2 regions of the Bacillus sp. BC05(2025) genome follow, and region 2 is predicted to be linked to the other one. Evidence: riboswitches for the same ligand, from Rfam matches in the RefSeq annotation. Region 2 holds a riboswitch; the other holds the start of a gene.
What was found. A riboswitch is a leader RNA that binds a small molecule or an ion and turns the genes downstream of it on or off. The one in region 2 is predicted to bind lysine.
Positions count from the first base shown of each region.

Region 1: another riboswitch for lysine. It lies ahead of ACZ76X_RS14355 (aspartate kinase); the one in region 2 lies ahead of ACZ76X_RS02785 (amino acid permease).

Region 1 covers NZ_JBWYRA010000004.1:25,211-33,187, reverse strand. The annotation lists gene ACZ76X_RS14380 (N-acetylmuramoyl-L-alanine amidase) at 1-1,180, opposite strand, end outside; gene ACZ76X_RS14375 (NUDIX domain-containing protein) at 1,350-1,835, shown strand; gene ACZ76X_RS14370 (YndJ family protein) at 1,863-3,488, opposite strand; gene ACZ76X_RS14365 (DUF4166 domain-containing protein) at 3,494-4,105, opposite strand; gene ACZ76X_RS14360 (DoxX-like family protein) at 4,109-5,017, opposite strand; lysine riboswitch at 5,209-5,395, shown strand; gene ACZ76X_RS14355 (aspartate kinase) at 5,595-6,824, shown strand; gene ACZ76X_RS14350 (VOC family protein) at 7,181-7,633, shown strand; gene ACZ76X_RS14345 (helix-turn-helix domain-containing protein) at 7,827-7,977, opposite strand, start outside.
Region 2 covers NZ_JBWYRA010000001.1:515,629-523,605, reverse strand. The annotation lists gene ACZ76X_RS02805 (class I SAM-dependent methyltransferase) at 1-246, opposite strand, end outside; gene ACZ76X_RS02800 (MerR family transcriptional regulator) at 589-1,356, shown strand; gene ACZ76X_RS02795 (DNA alkylation repair protein) at 1,521-2,291, opposite strand; gene ACZ76X_RS02790 (iron-sulfur cluster biosynthesis family protein) at 2,325-2,630, opposite strand; gene ACZ76X_RS02785 (amino acid permease) at 2,742-4,208, opposite strand; lysine riboswitch at 4,321-4,513, opposite strand; gene ACZ76X_RS02780 (GNAT family N-acetyltransferase) at 4,836-5,285, shown strand; gene ACZ76X_RS02775 (sulfite exporter TauE/SafE family protein) at 5,325-6,227, opposite strand; gene ACZ76X_RS02770 (VOC family protein) at 6,434-7,231, shown strand; gene ACZ76X_RS02765 (aminoglycoside phosphotransferase family protein) at 7,246-7,977, shown strand, end outside.

The DNA.
Region 1 (7,977 bases), on a different contig from region 2:
CAGCATAAACTGCCTCAGCAGCAATTTGTCTTCCTGATTCAGTAGCTAATTTACCATTATCTATATCATTATCAATAAAGGCAAGCTCTGTTAAAACTGCTGGTACTGTATTATTATTTACTACATAAAGCGAGTGATTGTCTTTTATATTCCTATTTCTTGTATGTAGTGCTTCTACTACTCTATTTTGAATTTTCTTTGCTAACACTTCGCTATCCTTTTCAATCTGTGTCTCTTCTCCATGCTTGGATTTTTTATAATAATATGTTTCCGTTCCATGACCATCATGATTTTCAGAAGAATTTGCATGAATGCTTACAAATATATCTGCATTGTTCTCTTGACCAAATTTCACTCGATTCGCAAGAGATTCATTTTTGTTACTTCCTGGATTTCCGTTCTCTTCACGTGTTAATAAAGCTTTTAAAGGTGTATTTTTTTCTAACAACTTCTGTAATCTTAAAGATGTATCAAATACAATTTTACTTTCCTCTACACCTTGTCCTGGATTCCCTGGATCAAATCCTCCATGACCAGGATCAATAATAACTACCTTTTCTACTAAAGGATTACCTATTTTAAGAGAATCTGCCTTTTTAATAAATTGAGCTGCCTCTGCTTTAGTTAGAATTTTTCCGGGCTCCCATCTGTCACCAGTCCCAACAGAAATCCCTAATTCAACTAGAATGTTAGCTTTTGCTTTACCCCAACTTTTTTCTAGATCACTGAATTTAGTGGCTGGAGTACCGTTCACTTTAGACTCTAATTTGTAAGCTTCTACAAGAAGAGATGCCATTGAAACGCGGTCAATTTTTCCGTCCGGCTCAAATCCATTGCCTGTACCTTTAACCACACCAGCTTTTTCTACAGCTGCAATAATTGGAGTAGCCCAATGTTTTTGAGAATCCGCGTAAGATGGTTTAGCGTTTTTATCGATTGGTAAGTTTAAGATTTTAGCCATCATTGTAGCTGCTTCTGCACGAGTGATTTCTTTTCCAGGCTCGAACATTCCTTTCTCGTTACCTGTAACTGCGCCTTTTGCTGCTAAGTAGTTAATAGAATCTTCTGCCCAGTGCCCTGCTTGGACATCTGGAAACGTTTTTGTTTGCGCGAAACTACTAGATGAATAAGATAATATACTAGCTGCAATTACTCCTGCTGCGATTATTCTATTTTTCATAGAATATATTCCCCTCTCAAGTACAATATATTTATGTAACAGACTCATTATAGTTCTGAAAATTAGTAATAGTCAATTGTAATTTGTATAATTTTGTATTATTATTGTATTTTTTGTCATATATAACTATATTTTAAAACTGTAAGGTTTTATAAGAGGAGAGATTCATATAAGCAACAATTGGAAAGATATAGAACACCGTATTTACACGATGTGTATGATTCAGCGGAATAACGAAGTATTGTTAATACAGCGCCCCGATCATCTAGGCTTCCCTGGTTACATCGCTCCTGGCGGAAAAGTAGATTTCCCAGAAAGTATCGTTTACGCTGCTAAACGAGAAGTAAAGGAAGAAACAGGATTACTTGTTTCAAATTTAACTTTTAAGGGATTAGATGAATACGTAAATCCGAAAGAAAATGTTCGATATATGGTATTTAATTATTGGACAGACTCATTTGATGGTGAACTTCTTATAAATCCTCCTGAGGGCGAATTATTATGGGTACCAATCGATACAGCATTAAATCTTCCTATGCAAGATTGGTTTAAAGAAAGATTTCCATTATTTTTTGAAAAAGGTACGTTTGAAATTCAACGTGTTTGGGACCGAGACTTAGATAAACAAGTTGCTATGACAATTACGCATACGTAAAAAAGCTTGGAATCTCTCCAAGCTTTTTTACTTCTCCTCCATTTTCTTAATCTCATAATCAATTTCTAAAAACTTAACTCCGAATATCCACATTTTATGGTGAGCTGTTAACATTTGACCTGTTCCCTCTTTAATAATAAAAGTCTCAGCTAACGGTAAACGAATTGTAAAGAAACGAGTATGTATATAGATCCCCTCATCTCCCTTACCATTTCTTCTCAGCTTACTAGTAATAATTAAATTATTCTTATCATTACGTAATTTTAAAATCCCCGTGATATTCGAATATGGTAGAGGCAATGCGATATTCATATATGTATCGCTCTTATATGTATGCAGTGAATACAAGGCTAAAAAAATAGACTCCCCTGTTTCATTTTTTCTTAGCCAAGCCCTTACATTCTTTCTTCCATCCTTCTCATCCATTACCCCTATGATAGAGCCGTGCATTATTTCCCACTTGCCACCCATTCCTAAATGTATTTGTCCTACACGCTTACTCATTTTTTCATAACAAAATGCGAACGGGCGGAACCAACGAGTCCATTTAATATGCGATTGTAACTTATACGCTGTTGTATTTTCATAAAAACGAATAATGCTTACAGGAATCTTCGCCGTATCAAATGCCTCACTATGAAAATCATTCATTTTATCAACTAAACCGTTGTATGCCTTACTATCTATTACATTTTTGTTATGTAAAAATGCTTCACCAACTGTCGCCTTTCCTCTTAATCTGCTCATTGGTTTCCCGTAATATTTATAGTTCGGAACACTCTTTTCAATCATCCAGCCGACAAATGCCGGCAACGCTACTCCAATTCCATTGACAACACCGTGAATCCAAACCATTTGAGCAATTGTAATCGTCATTACATGTTTCAAATTCCCATACGAATATATGAGTGAGAACATAATTGTTACTATGAGTGTACTAGACGATATGACTAGGAGGATTTTTGCGCTGATAGCATTAAATTTCGTGCGCCAAACATAAATCCCATAACCATAAATCGCACATAAATATAGGCACACTGCAAGAAATTCAAATACCCTTGAGTATGTAATCCCTATCGCAACTGTCATAGGTGAAATAACGATGATAAACATAATCGCATCATATACTTTACTGCTCTTTTCTCTCTTACGCCCTATTAAACCAGCTGATAATGGCAATAGAAATGCCGAATAATGAAAGTGTGCAGCTGTAAGTAAAACAATGTCAGAACTAAAGTGCATAATGGAAAGCTTTGCTACAGAAGCAAAAAACCAGAATCCACCTAAAAACAAATATATAAACGCACTATCGATAGCCGTTTCTTCTAACGGTTTCCATCCTCTTTCTAGTAATCTATTCATACCAAATAACGTAACGATTCCCGTATATACAAACCAAATTATCGCAAAGATATATTGATTTGTTACGAAAGCTAACATTGCACAAATCGCTGCTATCGGATATAAAAACGATACGGATTTATAAAATAATAAATACGATCCATTTCGTGCTCTTTTATCAATAATACAAAAAGACATCGGTATAAATAACAAAATAGATAATAAAATAATTGCTTCAACTGGGTTTACATTTGACCACTCACATATTAAAAAAATAATATAACAAGCAAGCCCAACTATTATATTTTTCATATCATTTATTTCCTCTCCACAAATGTTCCCCTATATGAAAATAATGAACCAATTAACGGATTGCGTACTTGTACATGAATTCGAAAGCACTGTTTTGTTTCATCATAACTTTCTACAATGTTGGCCTCTCCGTATAAGAATATAGGTAACGGGATTTTTCTTCTAAACATGTAAAACCATTGTTTCTTTGAAGAAATATGCATCGCCCCCATCTCATCAATATGAAAATTCAGTGTAGAAACAAGTATGTGTGGTTCACCAAAATAATCTACAATTTCATTATTCTCTTCATCCAACTGCATAACAGCGTTAAAATATCTTTTCTTATTTTGAAAATAAAAAGTACGATTCCACCGCACAAATTCATGTCCGTGTTCATCCCGCTCAGCGGTATTATGTATTGTAAATGGCACTTCCTTCCCCCGTTCAGAGAAAAACATACGGAACTTTGATGCAATTTTTAATATGAATTTTACGAAAAAAGAACCACCAGAAATCTCATCCATCTTTCCTTCTCCAGTAAAACTATTTTCTTCTGTAATCTCATAGCGTTTCTGTAATTTCGGATGAAGTTTTTTATAAGAATCCCCTAATAGTCTTTCATACATATTAGCCATACATTATCCCTTTCTCTTCCTCTTGCAATTTTTTACACTTGGCAAGTTCGTACTATTTATATAACCGACAATTGATAACCCCATTAGTAAAACGTTCAATGTAATTGGATTAAACGGCTCTGTAAAGCTTGCGATATTCGTAAATCCTGCTGCGATTGTTAAGGCTATTAACACACAAATATGTATTATAAATACATTTCGTTTTGGAAATGGAAGTAACCATGTGACACCAAAAATAACTTCTAACAGCCCAATTATTTTAAGAATAAAAATACTATTTTCAGTTGAACCAATTATGACCGAAAGCATTTTCACTTCTTCTGAATGAGTAAACACTAATTTTGGCACTACCCCTTGATACATCCATACAAAGGCAAATAAAAAACATACGATCCAATATGTCATCGTTCTTCTAATTAGTAATCTAGGGTGAAGTCCCTTCTCTAACCATAATTTTAATGCATCAAAGCTCCAAGCAGTCGCCCAGCCTAATAACGGCCGAAACATATAGAAATCTATTACATTCCCTATACGACCAAACCTCGTATCATAATCATATTGCGTCTCAAAATGAATGTGTTCTTTACGGGGGGTATACTTCCAATAACCACGCCCTGTTTGAATAAGAGATAATCTATTATCCGTCCAAAATTTTAAAGAAGAAATACGTTCTCCCGTTTCTTTTCTTATCTCACCTATCGATTCACCTTCTCCAGCTATTTCAAGTCCAAATCCAATCTTTGTTTTATATAAAAACTTCTGTGGTTCTCCTTCTTTTTTCTCTACATACGAAATTTCAGTAAAGCGAGCATCCCATTCTGTATGTATATGTGGTTCTTGCGTGTATTCCCATAATTTCTCCATTGTTGTGTTCATTTTTGCAGAAACATAAATAGGCTTTTTCCCCTTCATTCTTCCACCTCCAATGCACTATAATTTTAATGTACATGCAATGAATTTAATTTGCTACATTTTTCACAAACTTTTTCGCAAAAAGAAAGAATTTTTAAAATTTATACAAAACACTTGATTCCCCCAAAAATTTAAATTATTATAAAACAAATGTTACCAACAACTTCATAAATCAAACACTCTCGCCTAAAACGTGAGATAGAGGTTGCGATACTTATGAGTATTCTAATGGAGACACAGAGATGTCTATGAAATTAGATGAAAGGAAGTGTTGCCGAAATCGATATATTTCTCTGTATGTATCGATTGGGGCTGTTTTCGAATAGAAACAGAACTGTCATATGTACAGACGTGTACATATGAAGAGCTATCTACAAAAAAGAGATATCATTTTTATGATATTCCTTTTTTGGCGGTTTTTTTATTAGCTCCGTTTTCTGTTTCCCTTTTCCTGTAACAGCACCATCCTCACTTATTTGAGATGGTGTTTTTTGTTTTTCTCTGGTAACTACAGGAATATTGGGATTTATATATGTCCTAATCTATTCTTAAAAATGGATGAAAGAAGGAATTCGTAATGGAAACGATTGTACAAAAATTTGGTGGCACTTCTGTCGGAAGTGTTGAGCGCATTCAACATGTAGCAAATTTAATTATTGAAGAATATGACCGAGGACATAGTATCGTCTCTGTCGTTTCAGCAATGGGAAAAAGTACAGATGAACTTGTCGCACTTGCTAACGCGATTACAGAAAATCCGAGTAAACGCGAAATGGATATGCTTCTATCGACAGGAGAGCAAGTGACTATTTCATTATTAACGATGGCACTACAAGCAAAAGGTTATAATGCGATTTCATTAACAGGATGGCAAGCTGGTATTACGACAGAATCTGTACATAGTAGTGCACGGATTACTGACATTCATACAGATCGAATTCAATCTTATCTTACTGAAGGTACGATTGTTATTGTAGCTGGATTCCAAGGAATGAGTGAAAATCATGAAATTACAACACTTGGACGTGGTGGTTCTGATACAACTGCTGTTGCATTAGCTGCTGCACTGAAAGCAAAAAAATGTGATATTTACACAGATGTGACCGGCGTATATACGACGGACCCACGAGTTGTAAAAGATGCTTATAAATTAGATGAAATCTCTTATGACGAAATGTTAGAGCTTGCAAACCTTGGTGCTGGTGTATTACACCCGCGTGCTGTTGAGTTTGCTAAAAATCACAATGTCATGTTAGAAGTTCGCTCAAGTATGGAACAAGAAAACGGAACAATTGTAAAAGGAGAATGTAACATGGAACAACAATCAATCGTGAAAGGTATTGCATTTGAAGATAATATTACACGCGTCACAATGAAAGGATTAGAACAAGGTGCACTTTCAACAGTTTTCTCTACATTAGCAGCGGCGCATATTAATGTAGATATCATCATCCAAAGTATTACAAATGAAGGAACTGTTCACCTCTCCTTCTCGATCCATTCTAATGATTTAAGAGAAACATTAGAGGTATTAGAACAAAATCAAGAAACACTTCACTATGAGTCTGTAGAATATGAAAATCATTTAGCAAAAGTATCAATTGTAGGATCTGGTATGGTCTCTAATCCAGGTGTTGCTGCGAATATGTTCACTACTTTAAAAGAAGAAAATATTCATATTAAAATGGTAAGTACATCAGAAATTAAAGTGTCTGTCGTTATTGACCGCCTTCATTTAGTAACCGGTGTCGAGGCACTACATCAGTCATTTATGGCGAAAATTGAGCCTTTAGTGCAGATGAGTTAATTTCCACTAGTAAAACTTAAAACAAATGAGATGAATCTATTTCTTTCCTATGTTAATAGAAATAGGGTGGGAATATTTTGCGGGGAAATCGAAGTTATTCTGTCGAATAGCAATTACTGTATCAAATTCTTAAAACTACTTAAACATAATAGCATTCCTGAAATAAAGTTCATGCGTATCTCAGTAGTAGCAGGTTTACGAAGTGTTGTTCCCTATCAAAATGTTTATTCTATACCCGAAAACACCTTGTCACATTTTCCTACACTGTGACAAGGTGTTTTTTGTTTAAAAGGAACTTTAGTATAATTATGAGGAGAATTAAACAACAAATTTATACATATAAGGAGATAAAGACTATGGCAAACAACAAGTTACTAAGAATGGACAATGTCAGCATCGTTGTAGAATCTCTTGATAACGCAATCTCTTTCTTCGAAGAGATTGGATTAAAACTCGAAGGGCGAGCTACTATCGAAGGTGAATGGGCTGGTCGCGTAACCGGTCTCGGTTCTCAGTGCGTGGAGATTGCTATGATGGTGACTCCAGATGGCCATAGCCGAATTGAACTTTCGCGATTTCTCACACCACCTACTATAGCAGATCACCGGACAGCTCCTGTAAACGCCCTCGGTTATTTGCGCGTCATGTTCACCGTTGAAGACATTGACGAAATGGTATCCAGACTTGCTAAGCATGGTGCTCAGCTCGTTGGCGAAATAGTTCAGTACGAGAATTCGTATCGTCTCTGCTACATTCGAGGAACGGAAGGCATTTTAATCGGTTTAGCGGAAGAACTCGGTAACAAATAAGGAATGTTTTACTGAATTAAAAATATTTGAAAGATATTCTTTCTTAATAAAGCTTAGATTTTCAACCCCGTCCTAACTTTAGAACGGGGTTATGCTTGTTTGGTTTTTTTAACATACTATCAATATCCTAAAATTATTATAAAACAATTTTTTACTTGTTATACTCTTTCCTAGGAAATATAACTGACTCTTCTCACTTCTTATCATATATATCTTTTCTTTTGAAAAACGATCTGAACTCATTCAACATAACTTTCTTTACGTCAGAGTAAAAAACCATCATGAATAGTGCTATCCCTAATAATATCTCTTGCATTCCTTCATAATCAACGAAAGCACTCACA
Region 2 (7,977 bases):
GTACCCCTCAGTAGCATAAATAGTTGATGGGAACGGTTGTAACATAGATAAAAACTCTCCGCCGCCAGTACCCATATCGAGCATTGATTCTGCATGCTGCATAAGCTGGAAAGCGGTGCTGCCGTACGACCACGATAAAGGTTCGCTCTTCATTCGATCCGTTTCTGAAATGAAAGAAAAATCCCAACCGCTAAAATTTGTATTAGCACTTTCTAATAAAGTTAAAAATAATGGATCACGTTTCATAATTGTATCCTCCTATTTTGTAAGTAAATGATATGATGAGAAAAGAAAAAAGGAGGACCTCTTATTAAAGTGGAACGGTTTTACGTTTCGTGTTCGAATAGATTCATATACATTCGCTCCTTGTGAGAATGGTTATTTATATATTCGGGATAAGTAAGTGAAAGTCCTTTGAATTTGTGAGGGAAGGTTATGCTCTGCAATAATTGGGCCATTAAATGAAATAGTGCAATACGTATTGATTACATGCATTTTAACATTTTTGAATTTTCTTGAATTATCCTCTTGAACCTCTAGTTACTTTAGGTTTTATAATGAATTTATACTTTTAATAGGGGGATTTACATGAATACGGATAAAAAGTTTTCTATTGGAGAATTCTCGAAAAAAACGGGCATACCAATTCCTACTTTGCATTACTATGATGAAATTGGATTGTTACAACCAGAAAAGAATCCTTCTTCAGGGCACCGCATTTACAAGTATCAAGATATTATAACCTTACAAAAAATTATAAGTTTAAAATTTCTAGGCTATAGTCTAGATAAAGTCGCTAATTTGTTACATGAATCAAGCTTTAGCGTTGATCTGAATGAAAGCTTGTCTCTCCATTTGCAAGTGTTAGAAAGAGAACAAGAACAAATTGAGCAATCAATGCAAGCAATTAAAAGAGTAATGAAGTTAGTCGAAGAGGAAGAAGAGGTAGATAGTACTGTATTATTTAGTCTTATTTACAGTATGAATACTGAACATACACACAAAGAATGGACGGAACGCCATAAGTTAACGGATATCGTGGAAAAAATATCAAAGAAATCAGAAGAAGATAAAATTGCCTTGGATAAAACGTTTATTCAATTGTCTAAAAAGGTTAAACAATTATATGGTAAACCAGTCGAGGATTCGAAAGTACAAGAGATGATTAAGGAATATATAGAAGAGTCTTTTTCATTTCTTAGTGAAGATTTGATACAAAAATTAGCTAATACTAGTGTGGAAGAACTGGATATGCAAGAACTTGAAAATATGATACCTTCGCCTTTCACAGAAGATGAACAAAAATGGCTTAATGAAGCGATGGAATATTATATGAAGCAAGTAGAAATGGAATAGGGATAGATTTTATGAGCAATGGTAGGTGGTTTAGCTTTATCGAAATAATGCTATAGACCTTTCATTGAAGAAGGGGAATGTTGGAAAAAACGTTTGTTATTGCTGTATTTAAAAGAAATGCGTATGCTTTATTTTTGAAGCATACGCGTTTTTATTTAAAATACTCAAAAAGAAAAATCTTTTGGCAAATTACCATTTTTAATAACCGTTCGTAACCCATGTTTTATAATCCAAGGATTAACTGGATGCTGTTTATCACGTAACTGCTGCAACCATTGAAAAACGAGTTCTTGATCTTCTTTCGTAATATCGTTCATATGATTGGCTACTGATTTTTGGACATATTTAGAAGGATCATTCATTAATGGTTCAAGAAGCTGTAAATTGTTCTTAAAGTCACCTTTTAGAGCTCCCATTTTTTTAGCCCAAGGAAGTCTTGGCCTTGTGCCTTCGGAAACTAATCTCCTAATGTGGCTATTTTCGTCATGAATCCACTGTTGTAATATGTGTAGTGTGTCTTCATGGTATGTTTCAAGAAAAGGCCGAATGGCATATTCAGCAGTATTCCTTTTTGTTATTTCATACATGGCGTTAAATGAGGATTCAAAATCGTTAAGCCCATATTTTTCAACGTATCTTGCAATAGGCATGTACATATATCCGTTTGTAAATGTCCCTACTTCTGTTGTGTTTTCTGGTCCCAATGTTTTCAGTAAAATATGTATTGCTGCATTAAAATCTTTTTGTAATGTATGATGTAATTCATCTGCTATTACTTCAATCCGCTGCTTTAACTCTAAATTTTCAACTTTACATGTTACGGAAGAAACAAAGTTTCTTTTAGGGAAATTAGGATCGTGTTTACAAATAGAATCAGCCATTTTTTCTGCTAATTCTTCATTAAATAAAAATTTTAACGGAACATATTTAGCCATTTTTTCACCTCAGTGGTCAGTTGAAAACAATTTTTATTTTTTTATCGACAACCCATAAACCAAAGTCTCACTCGGAGTCGTAATACTAAAACCAGTCGTCTTATAATCAAGTTTCACCGTATCACCAGTGTAGTCTTTCGTAAATGAATCCATTTGTACGGTAAAATTAGCATCTTCATATACAACATCATCTGCAACATATGTATCCCAAATTAAATCAACATCAACGAAAATACTACAAGAGTTTGTCATTGTCCCTCTAATGCGAATAATCTTTTTGTCTTCACGTTCTAATCTATGTATAGCTGCTTTTGCTTCATCAGTAATGCGAATGTTCATCGTATCCCAACCTTTATTTATATTTCCTTTATTATTGCAAAAACAGGAGCAATAGGGAAGGGAGAAGCATTGGAATAAAAACGAGCAAACAATTTGTTTGCTCGTTTCACTTTATTTTAGTTCACATTTATCAAGTGGAATCACTTTCGTTTTCTTCGTAAATTTATATCCTAACCATAGTACTAAGAAGAGTGGTAAACCGATGTAAGAAACGAGTACGCCGTTCCAGTCGATTGATTCACCCATAAATGCGCCGTAGTTTTGTCCTAAAATTACGATGATACAAAGTGTAAATGCGAAGATTGGACCGAATGGGAACCATTTTGCTCTATATGGTAAGTCTTTTAAATCTTTGCCTTGTGCGATATATGCTTTACGGAAACGGTAATGACTAATTGCGATTCCAACCCATGCGATAAAGCCAGACATTCCAGATGCGTTTAATAACCAAATGTATACAACACCGTCACCGAATAAAGAAGCAATGAAAGCGATACTACCGACAATTGACGTTACGATTAATGCGTTAACAGGTACACCGCGGCTATCTAATTTGCCTAAGAATTTTGGTGCTTTACCTTGGCGAGCTAAATCCCAAAGCATACGAGTTGATGCATACATACCAGAGTTACCAGCAGATAGTACTGCCGTTAAAATAACAGCGTTCATAACAGAAGCAGCAAAGGCAACGCCCGCTTTTTCAAAAATAAGTGTAAATGGACTTACTGTTACATCGCTTGCAGCAAGGCTTTCAGTTGTATAAGGAATTAATAAACCGATAACGAGAATCGCAAGAATATAGAATAAAAGAATACGCCAAAAGATGGAACGAATCGCTTTCGGAATATTACGCTCTGGATCAGAAGTTTCACCAGCAGCAACTCCTAACAATTCAGTACCTTGGAAGGAGAAACCAGCTGCCATAAACACACCGATAATTGCCATGATGCCGCCGTTAAATGGAGCATCTGCAACAGTGAAGTTTTTGAAGCCAACAGTTTCACCGCCCATAATTCCAAAAATCATCATGAAGCCGACAATTAAAAAGATAATAATAGTAACGACTTTAATAAGTGCGAACCAATATTCAGATTCACCAAACCCTTTAACAGATAAGTAGTTTAAAAGGAAAATAATAGCTAAACATAATCCGCTCCAAATAAGAGAAGGGGTATCAGGGAACCAAAATTTCATAATTAATGTTACAGCCGCTAGTTCAGCAGCAATTGTAATGGCCCAGTTATACCAATAGTTCCATCCGAGTGCAAAGCCAAGTGATGGATCAACAAATTTTGTTGCGTACGTGCTAAAAGAACCGGTAACAGGCATGTAAGCTGCGAGTTCAGCTAAGCTTGTCATTAAAAAGTAAACCATAATCCCAATTGCGGCGTATGCAATTAATGCGCCACCAGGTCCAGCTGAATGGATGACACCACCGCTGGCAAGAAATAATCCGGTACCAATTGTACCGCCGAGAGAAATCATTGTAAGGTGCCTAGATTTTAGACCGCGTCTTAATTCACCTGTTTCTTTTGTAGCTTGCGTTTTAGAGGTAGCTTGATTCGTTGCGCTATTCATGTTCAACACTCCTTTTCTTGTAAGATAGGAAGGAGCGGGGGAGAAAAATACAAAAAACCGCCAAAGGAATTTGGCGGAACGTTTCACAAATAACCACCCCATCATACCCTTCCGTTAAGATAGCACCCCACGTTTACACGGTAATTTTGTAAACGTGACAGTTCTGTTCCTTTCGGAGACAGCCCCAGCTCATATTTCCAGAGAAGAAATATAAACTTCGGCGACTTTTCCTTTCAAACGGAGTTGGTGACATTCCCTGTGTCTCGTCCGTCTTACTCTTAAAAGTCGCAACCTCTACCTCATCGGATTGATGAGGATTTATATATTGCTAAGATTTTTAATATATGGCAATTGTAATGAGTTTCTGAATATATTGCAAGATATTTTGTTAGGAAAAGTCAAAAAATATCGGTTATTGTATAGGAAACGCTTGCAAAACTCCACCCGAACCTACTGTTATGTAACAAAAAATAAAGAAAGAAATTGTTATACAAATGTTTCGCAAAAAATATCGAAAAACCCTTCAAAAATAAAAGAAAATTCAGAAAATATAATTCGACATTTATAATAAGGTTATATTTTTTGATATAATTAGAGAAACGTTGAATCAAAAAAGGGGAAATCAATATGAAATTAGAAACAGAAAGGCTCTATATAGTACCGTGTACAGAAGAGAGTATTCGCGTTGCTAACGAGCAAGGATATAATAGTGGTCCACATATTGTAGGGCATGTAGAAAATGTAAAACAAAATAAGGCTTTATTACCGTGGGGGGCGTGGCATGTCATTCGTAAAGAAGATGACATCGTTCTAGGTGATATAGGATTTAAAGGAAAACCAAATGAGGAACATACAGTAGAAATTGGTTACGGATTTATTGAGAAATATTGGAATAAAGGGTATGCGACAGAAGCCGTAAGAGAATTAATAAATTGGGCTTTTCAAACAGGAGAGGTAGAAATAATTATTGCGGAGACACTTCTTGAAAATGAAAGCTCGATTCGTGTATTAGAGAAATTACATATGAAGAGAACTGGCACTACAGAAACGATGATTCATTGGAAAATAGAAAAATAAAAAATACCGCTCGACGTATATCGAGCGGTATTTTTATCGTTATGGTAGCATTTGTTTTTGATCATTCGGATATCCGGCTGTCGGCGCGTTAGAACGATTGGAATGATTGCGAACAGCAATGAAAATAGAAATAATAACGACAAGACCAACTGCCACGTAAGAAAGTGAAATAATAGTTGGATCCACTTTAAATGTAGTAAGCAGTGTACGAATGTTTGTAAAGATTATAAGGCCACCAACTAATACGCCAAGTAAATGAGAAGGAACGATGCGCACTAGCCATGCAGCGATTGGTGCCGCTACGATACCACCGAGCATAAGAGAAAATACCCAAACCCAACTTACTTGTTCCCAGCCAAGTGAAATGAAAAAGCCGATTGTTGCAGCGAGTGAAACAGGAAACTCACTCGTATCTACAGATCCGATAACCTTTCTAGCTTCATTTCCTCTTGCTAAAAGTACAGGTGTCGTAATCGGACCCCAGCCACCACCACCAGTTGAATCAACGAATCCAGCGAATAAGCCAAGCGGAACAAGCTGTTTAGCAGACATACGTTTATTTGAAGTAACAATTTGTTTTTGAATGATGAATCGTAATAAAATATAAACCCCTAAAGTAAATAAAAATACGGAAATGTACGGTTTAATTATATCACCAGGTAAATTGCTTAAAAAACATGCCCCAACAAATGCGCCAATTGCTCCTGGCAATGTAAGTCTGGAAACGGTATATTTATCAACATTTCCAAATTTGAGATGAGATGCACCAGAAGCGGCTGTTGTAACGACTTCAGCTAAATGAACAGATGCGGAAGCTACGGCCGGTGCGATACCAAACATTAATAATAGTGAGGTAGATGTTACCCCGTATGCCATTCCAAGTGCTCCATCAATCAATTGAGCGAAAAATCCAATAATAGCAAAGACAATTAATTTCTGCATAAATAATCCCCCTGTAATAATAAATGAAAAAGACACTTTTCCCGTGTGAGAAAAGTGCCTTTGGTTTTTCCAATCAGCAATAATGAAATTTGTTTTATTATAATACACATTAATCGTATAAATCAACTAGGTTTTAAAGTTTTTTGAATTGAATGAAAGAAAAATAAAATATACAATAAAAGGATGGAGAGAAAGGGGAGAAAGACATGTTACGATTTGATCATCTCGTACACGCAGTACATGGTACACCGGAGGAAGCAGCAAAACAAATGCAGGCGCATGGATTCCATACTGCAATAGGTGGAGAGCATACTACTTGGGGCACTTGGAATAGTTTATGTTATTTTGATTTATCCTATATAGAATTTTTAGCAGTACAGCATGAAGAAAAAGCGAAGAAAGCAGACAATCCATTAGTACAAGAAACAGTAGTGAAATTACAAGCTGGAGAAGGCATGCTGCAAATCGCAATTCGAACAGATACCATTGAAGAACTAGCAGTTAAGTTTAGTAAGCACGGTTTACATACGATAGGACCATTTGAAGGAAAACGTATGAGGGAAGATGGTCGCCTTTTAGAATGGAAAATGTTATTTGTAAAGCAAGAAGAGAATGGACCGAAATTACCTTTCTTCATACAGTGGAATGAAACGGACGAAGAAAGAAGAAACGATTTACGTAACATTGGGACGATCACTGAACATAAAAACAAAGTACAACAAATTGAAACGATTCATTACGCAGTAAAAAATGTTCAAGAAACAGTACGGAAATGGAAAGCAGTCATGGAGCTAACTGCAAGTCCAGTCATGAAAAATGAAGAATGGAATGCCGAGTGTCAAAGTGTATCATTTGGTGACATTCAAGTCCAGTTTTGTGAACCGGTTGGAGAAGGTCTAGTGCAAGAATACATAAAGAATCATGGCGAATATCCATTTGCAGTGGAGTTTAAAGGAGAAGATAAACGAGAGCATGAAGTGTTAGGTAGTTTGTACATATATTGATAGAGGTGAACGTTGTGAAGGAAATGCTTAGAGAGATAGAGAAAAAGCTTGAATGGCCTCGTATTGTAAAGTGTACATCTATTTCAAAAGGTTTTTCACATGAAGAGAAATATAAAATAGAATTAGAAAGCAGAGAAACATATTTTATAAAAGTATGTGATGCTGTTCATTTTAAACGAAAACAAGAAGAATATACGTATATGAAACAATTAGAGTTATTACATATTCCAACCCCGAAATTAATTCATTTTATAAAACTTGAGGAATTAAATAAATGTATTCAGGTATTTGAATGGATCCAAGGTGTAAATGGTGAAGAAGGTTTAGGGAAGCTATCGGTGAAAGAACAGTATTATGCGGGAAGAAAAGCAGGGGAAGTATTAAAGAGGATTCATTCAATTAAAAAAGAAAGTGCAAGTAATAAATGGGAAACGGTTCGATGGAATAAATACGAAAGATACGTAGAAGCGTTAGCAAACTATAAAATAGACTTCCTTGATTTGAAGCCAGTTTTAAGATTTGTAGAGGAGCATAAACAATTATTGAAAAATCGTCCAATCACCTTTTTACACGATGATTTCCATCCAGCAAATAGTATGATTCATAATAAGGAATTTATCGTTATCGATTTTAGTGGATATGATTTTGGCGATTCAGTACATGATTTTTATAACGTAGCGATTTTTACTACAAGAATAAGCAAACCATTTGCAGTTGGACAAGTTCATGGTTATTGCGGGGGAGAA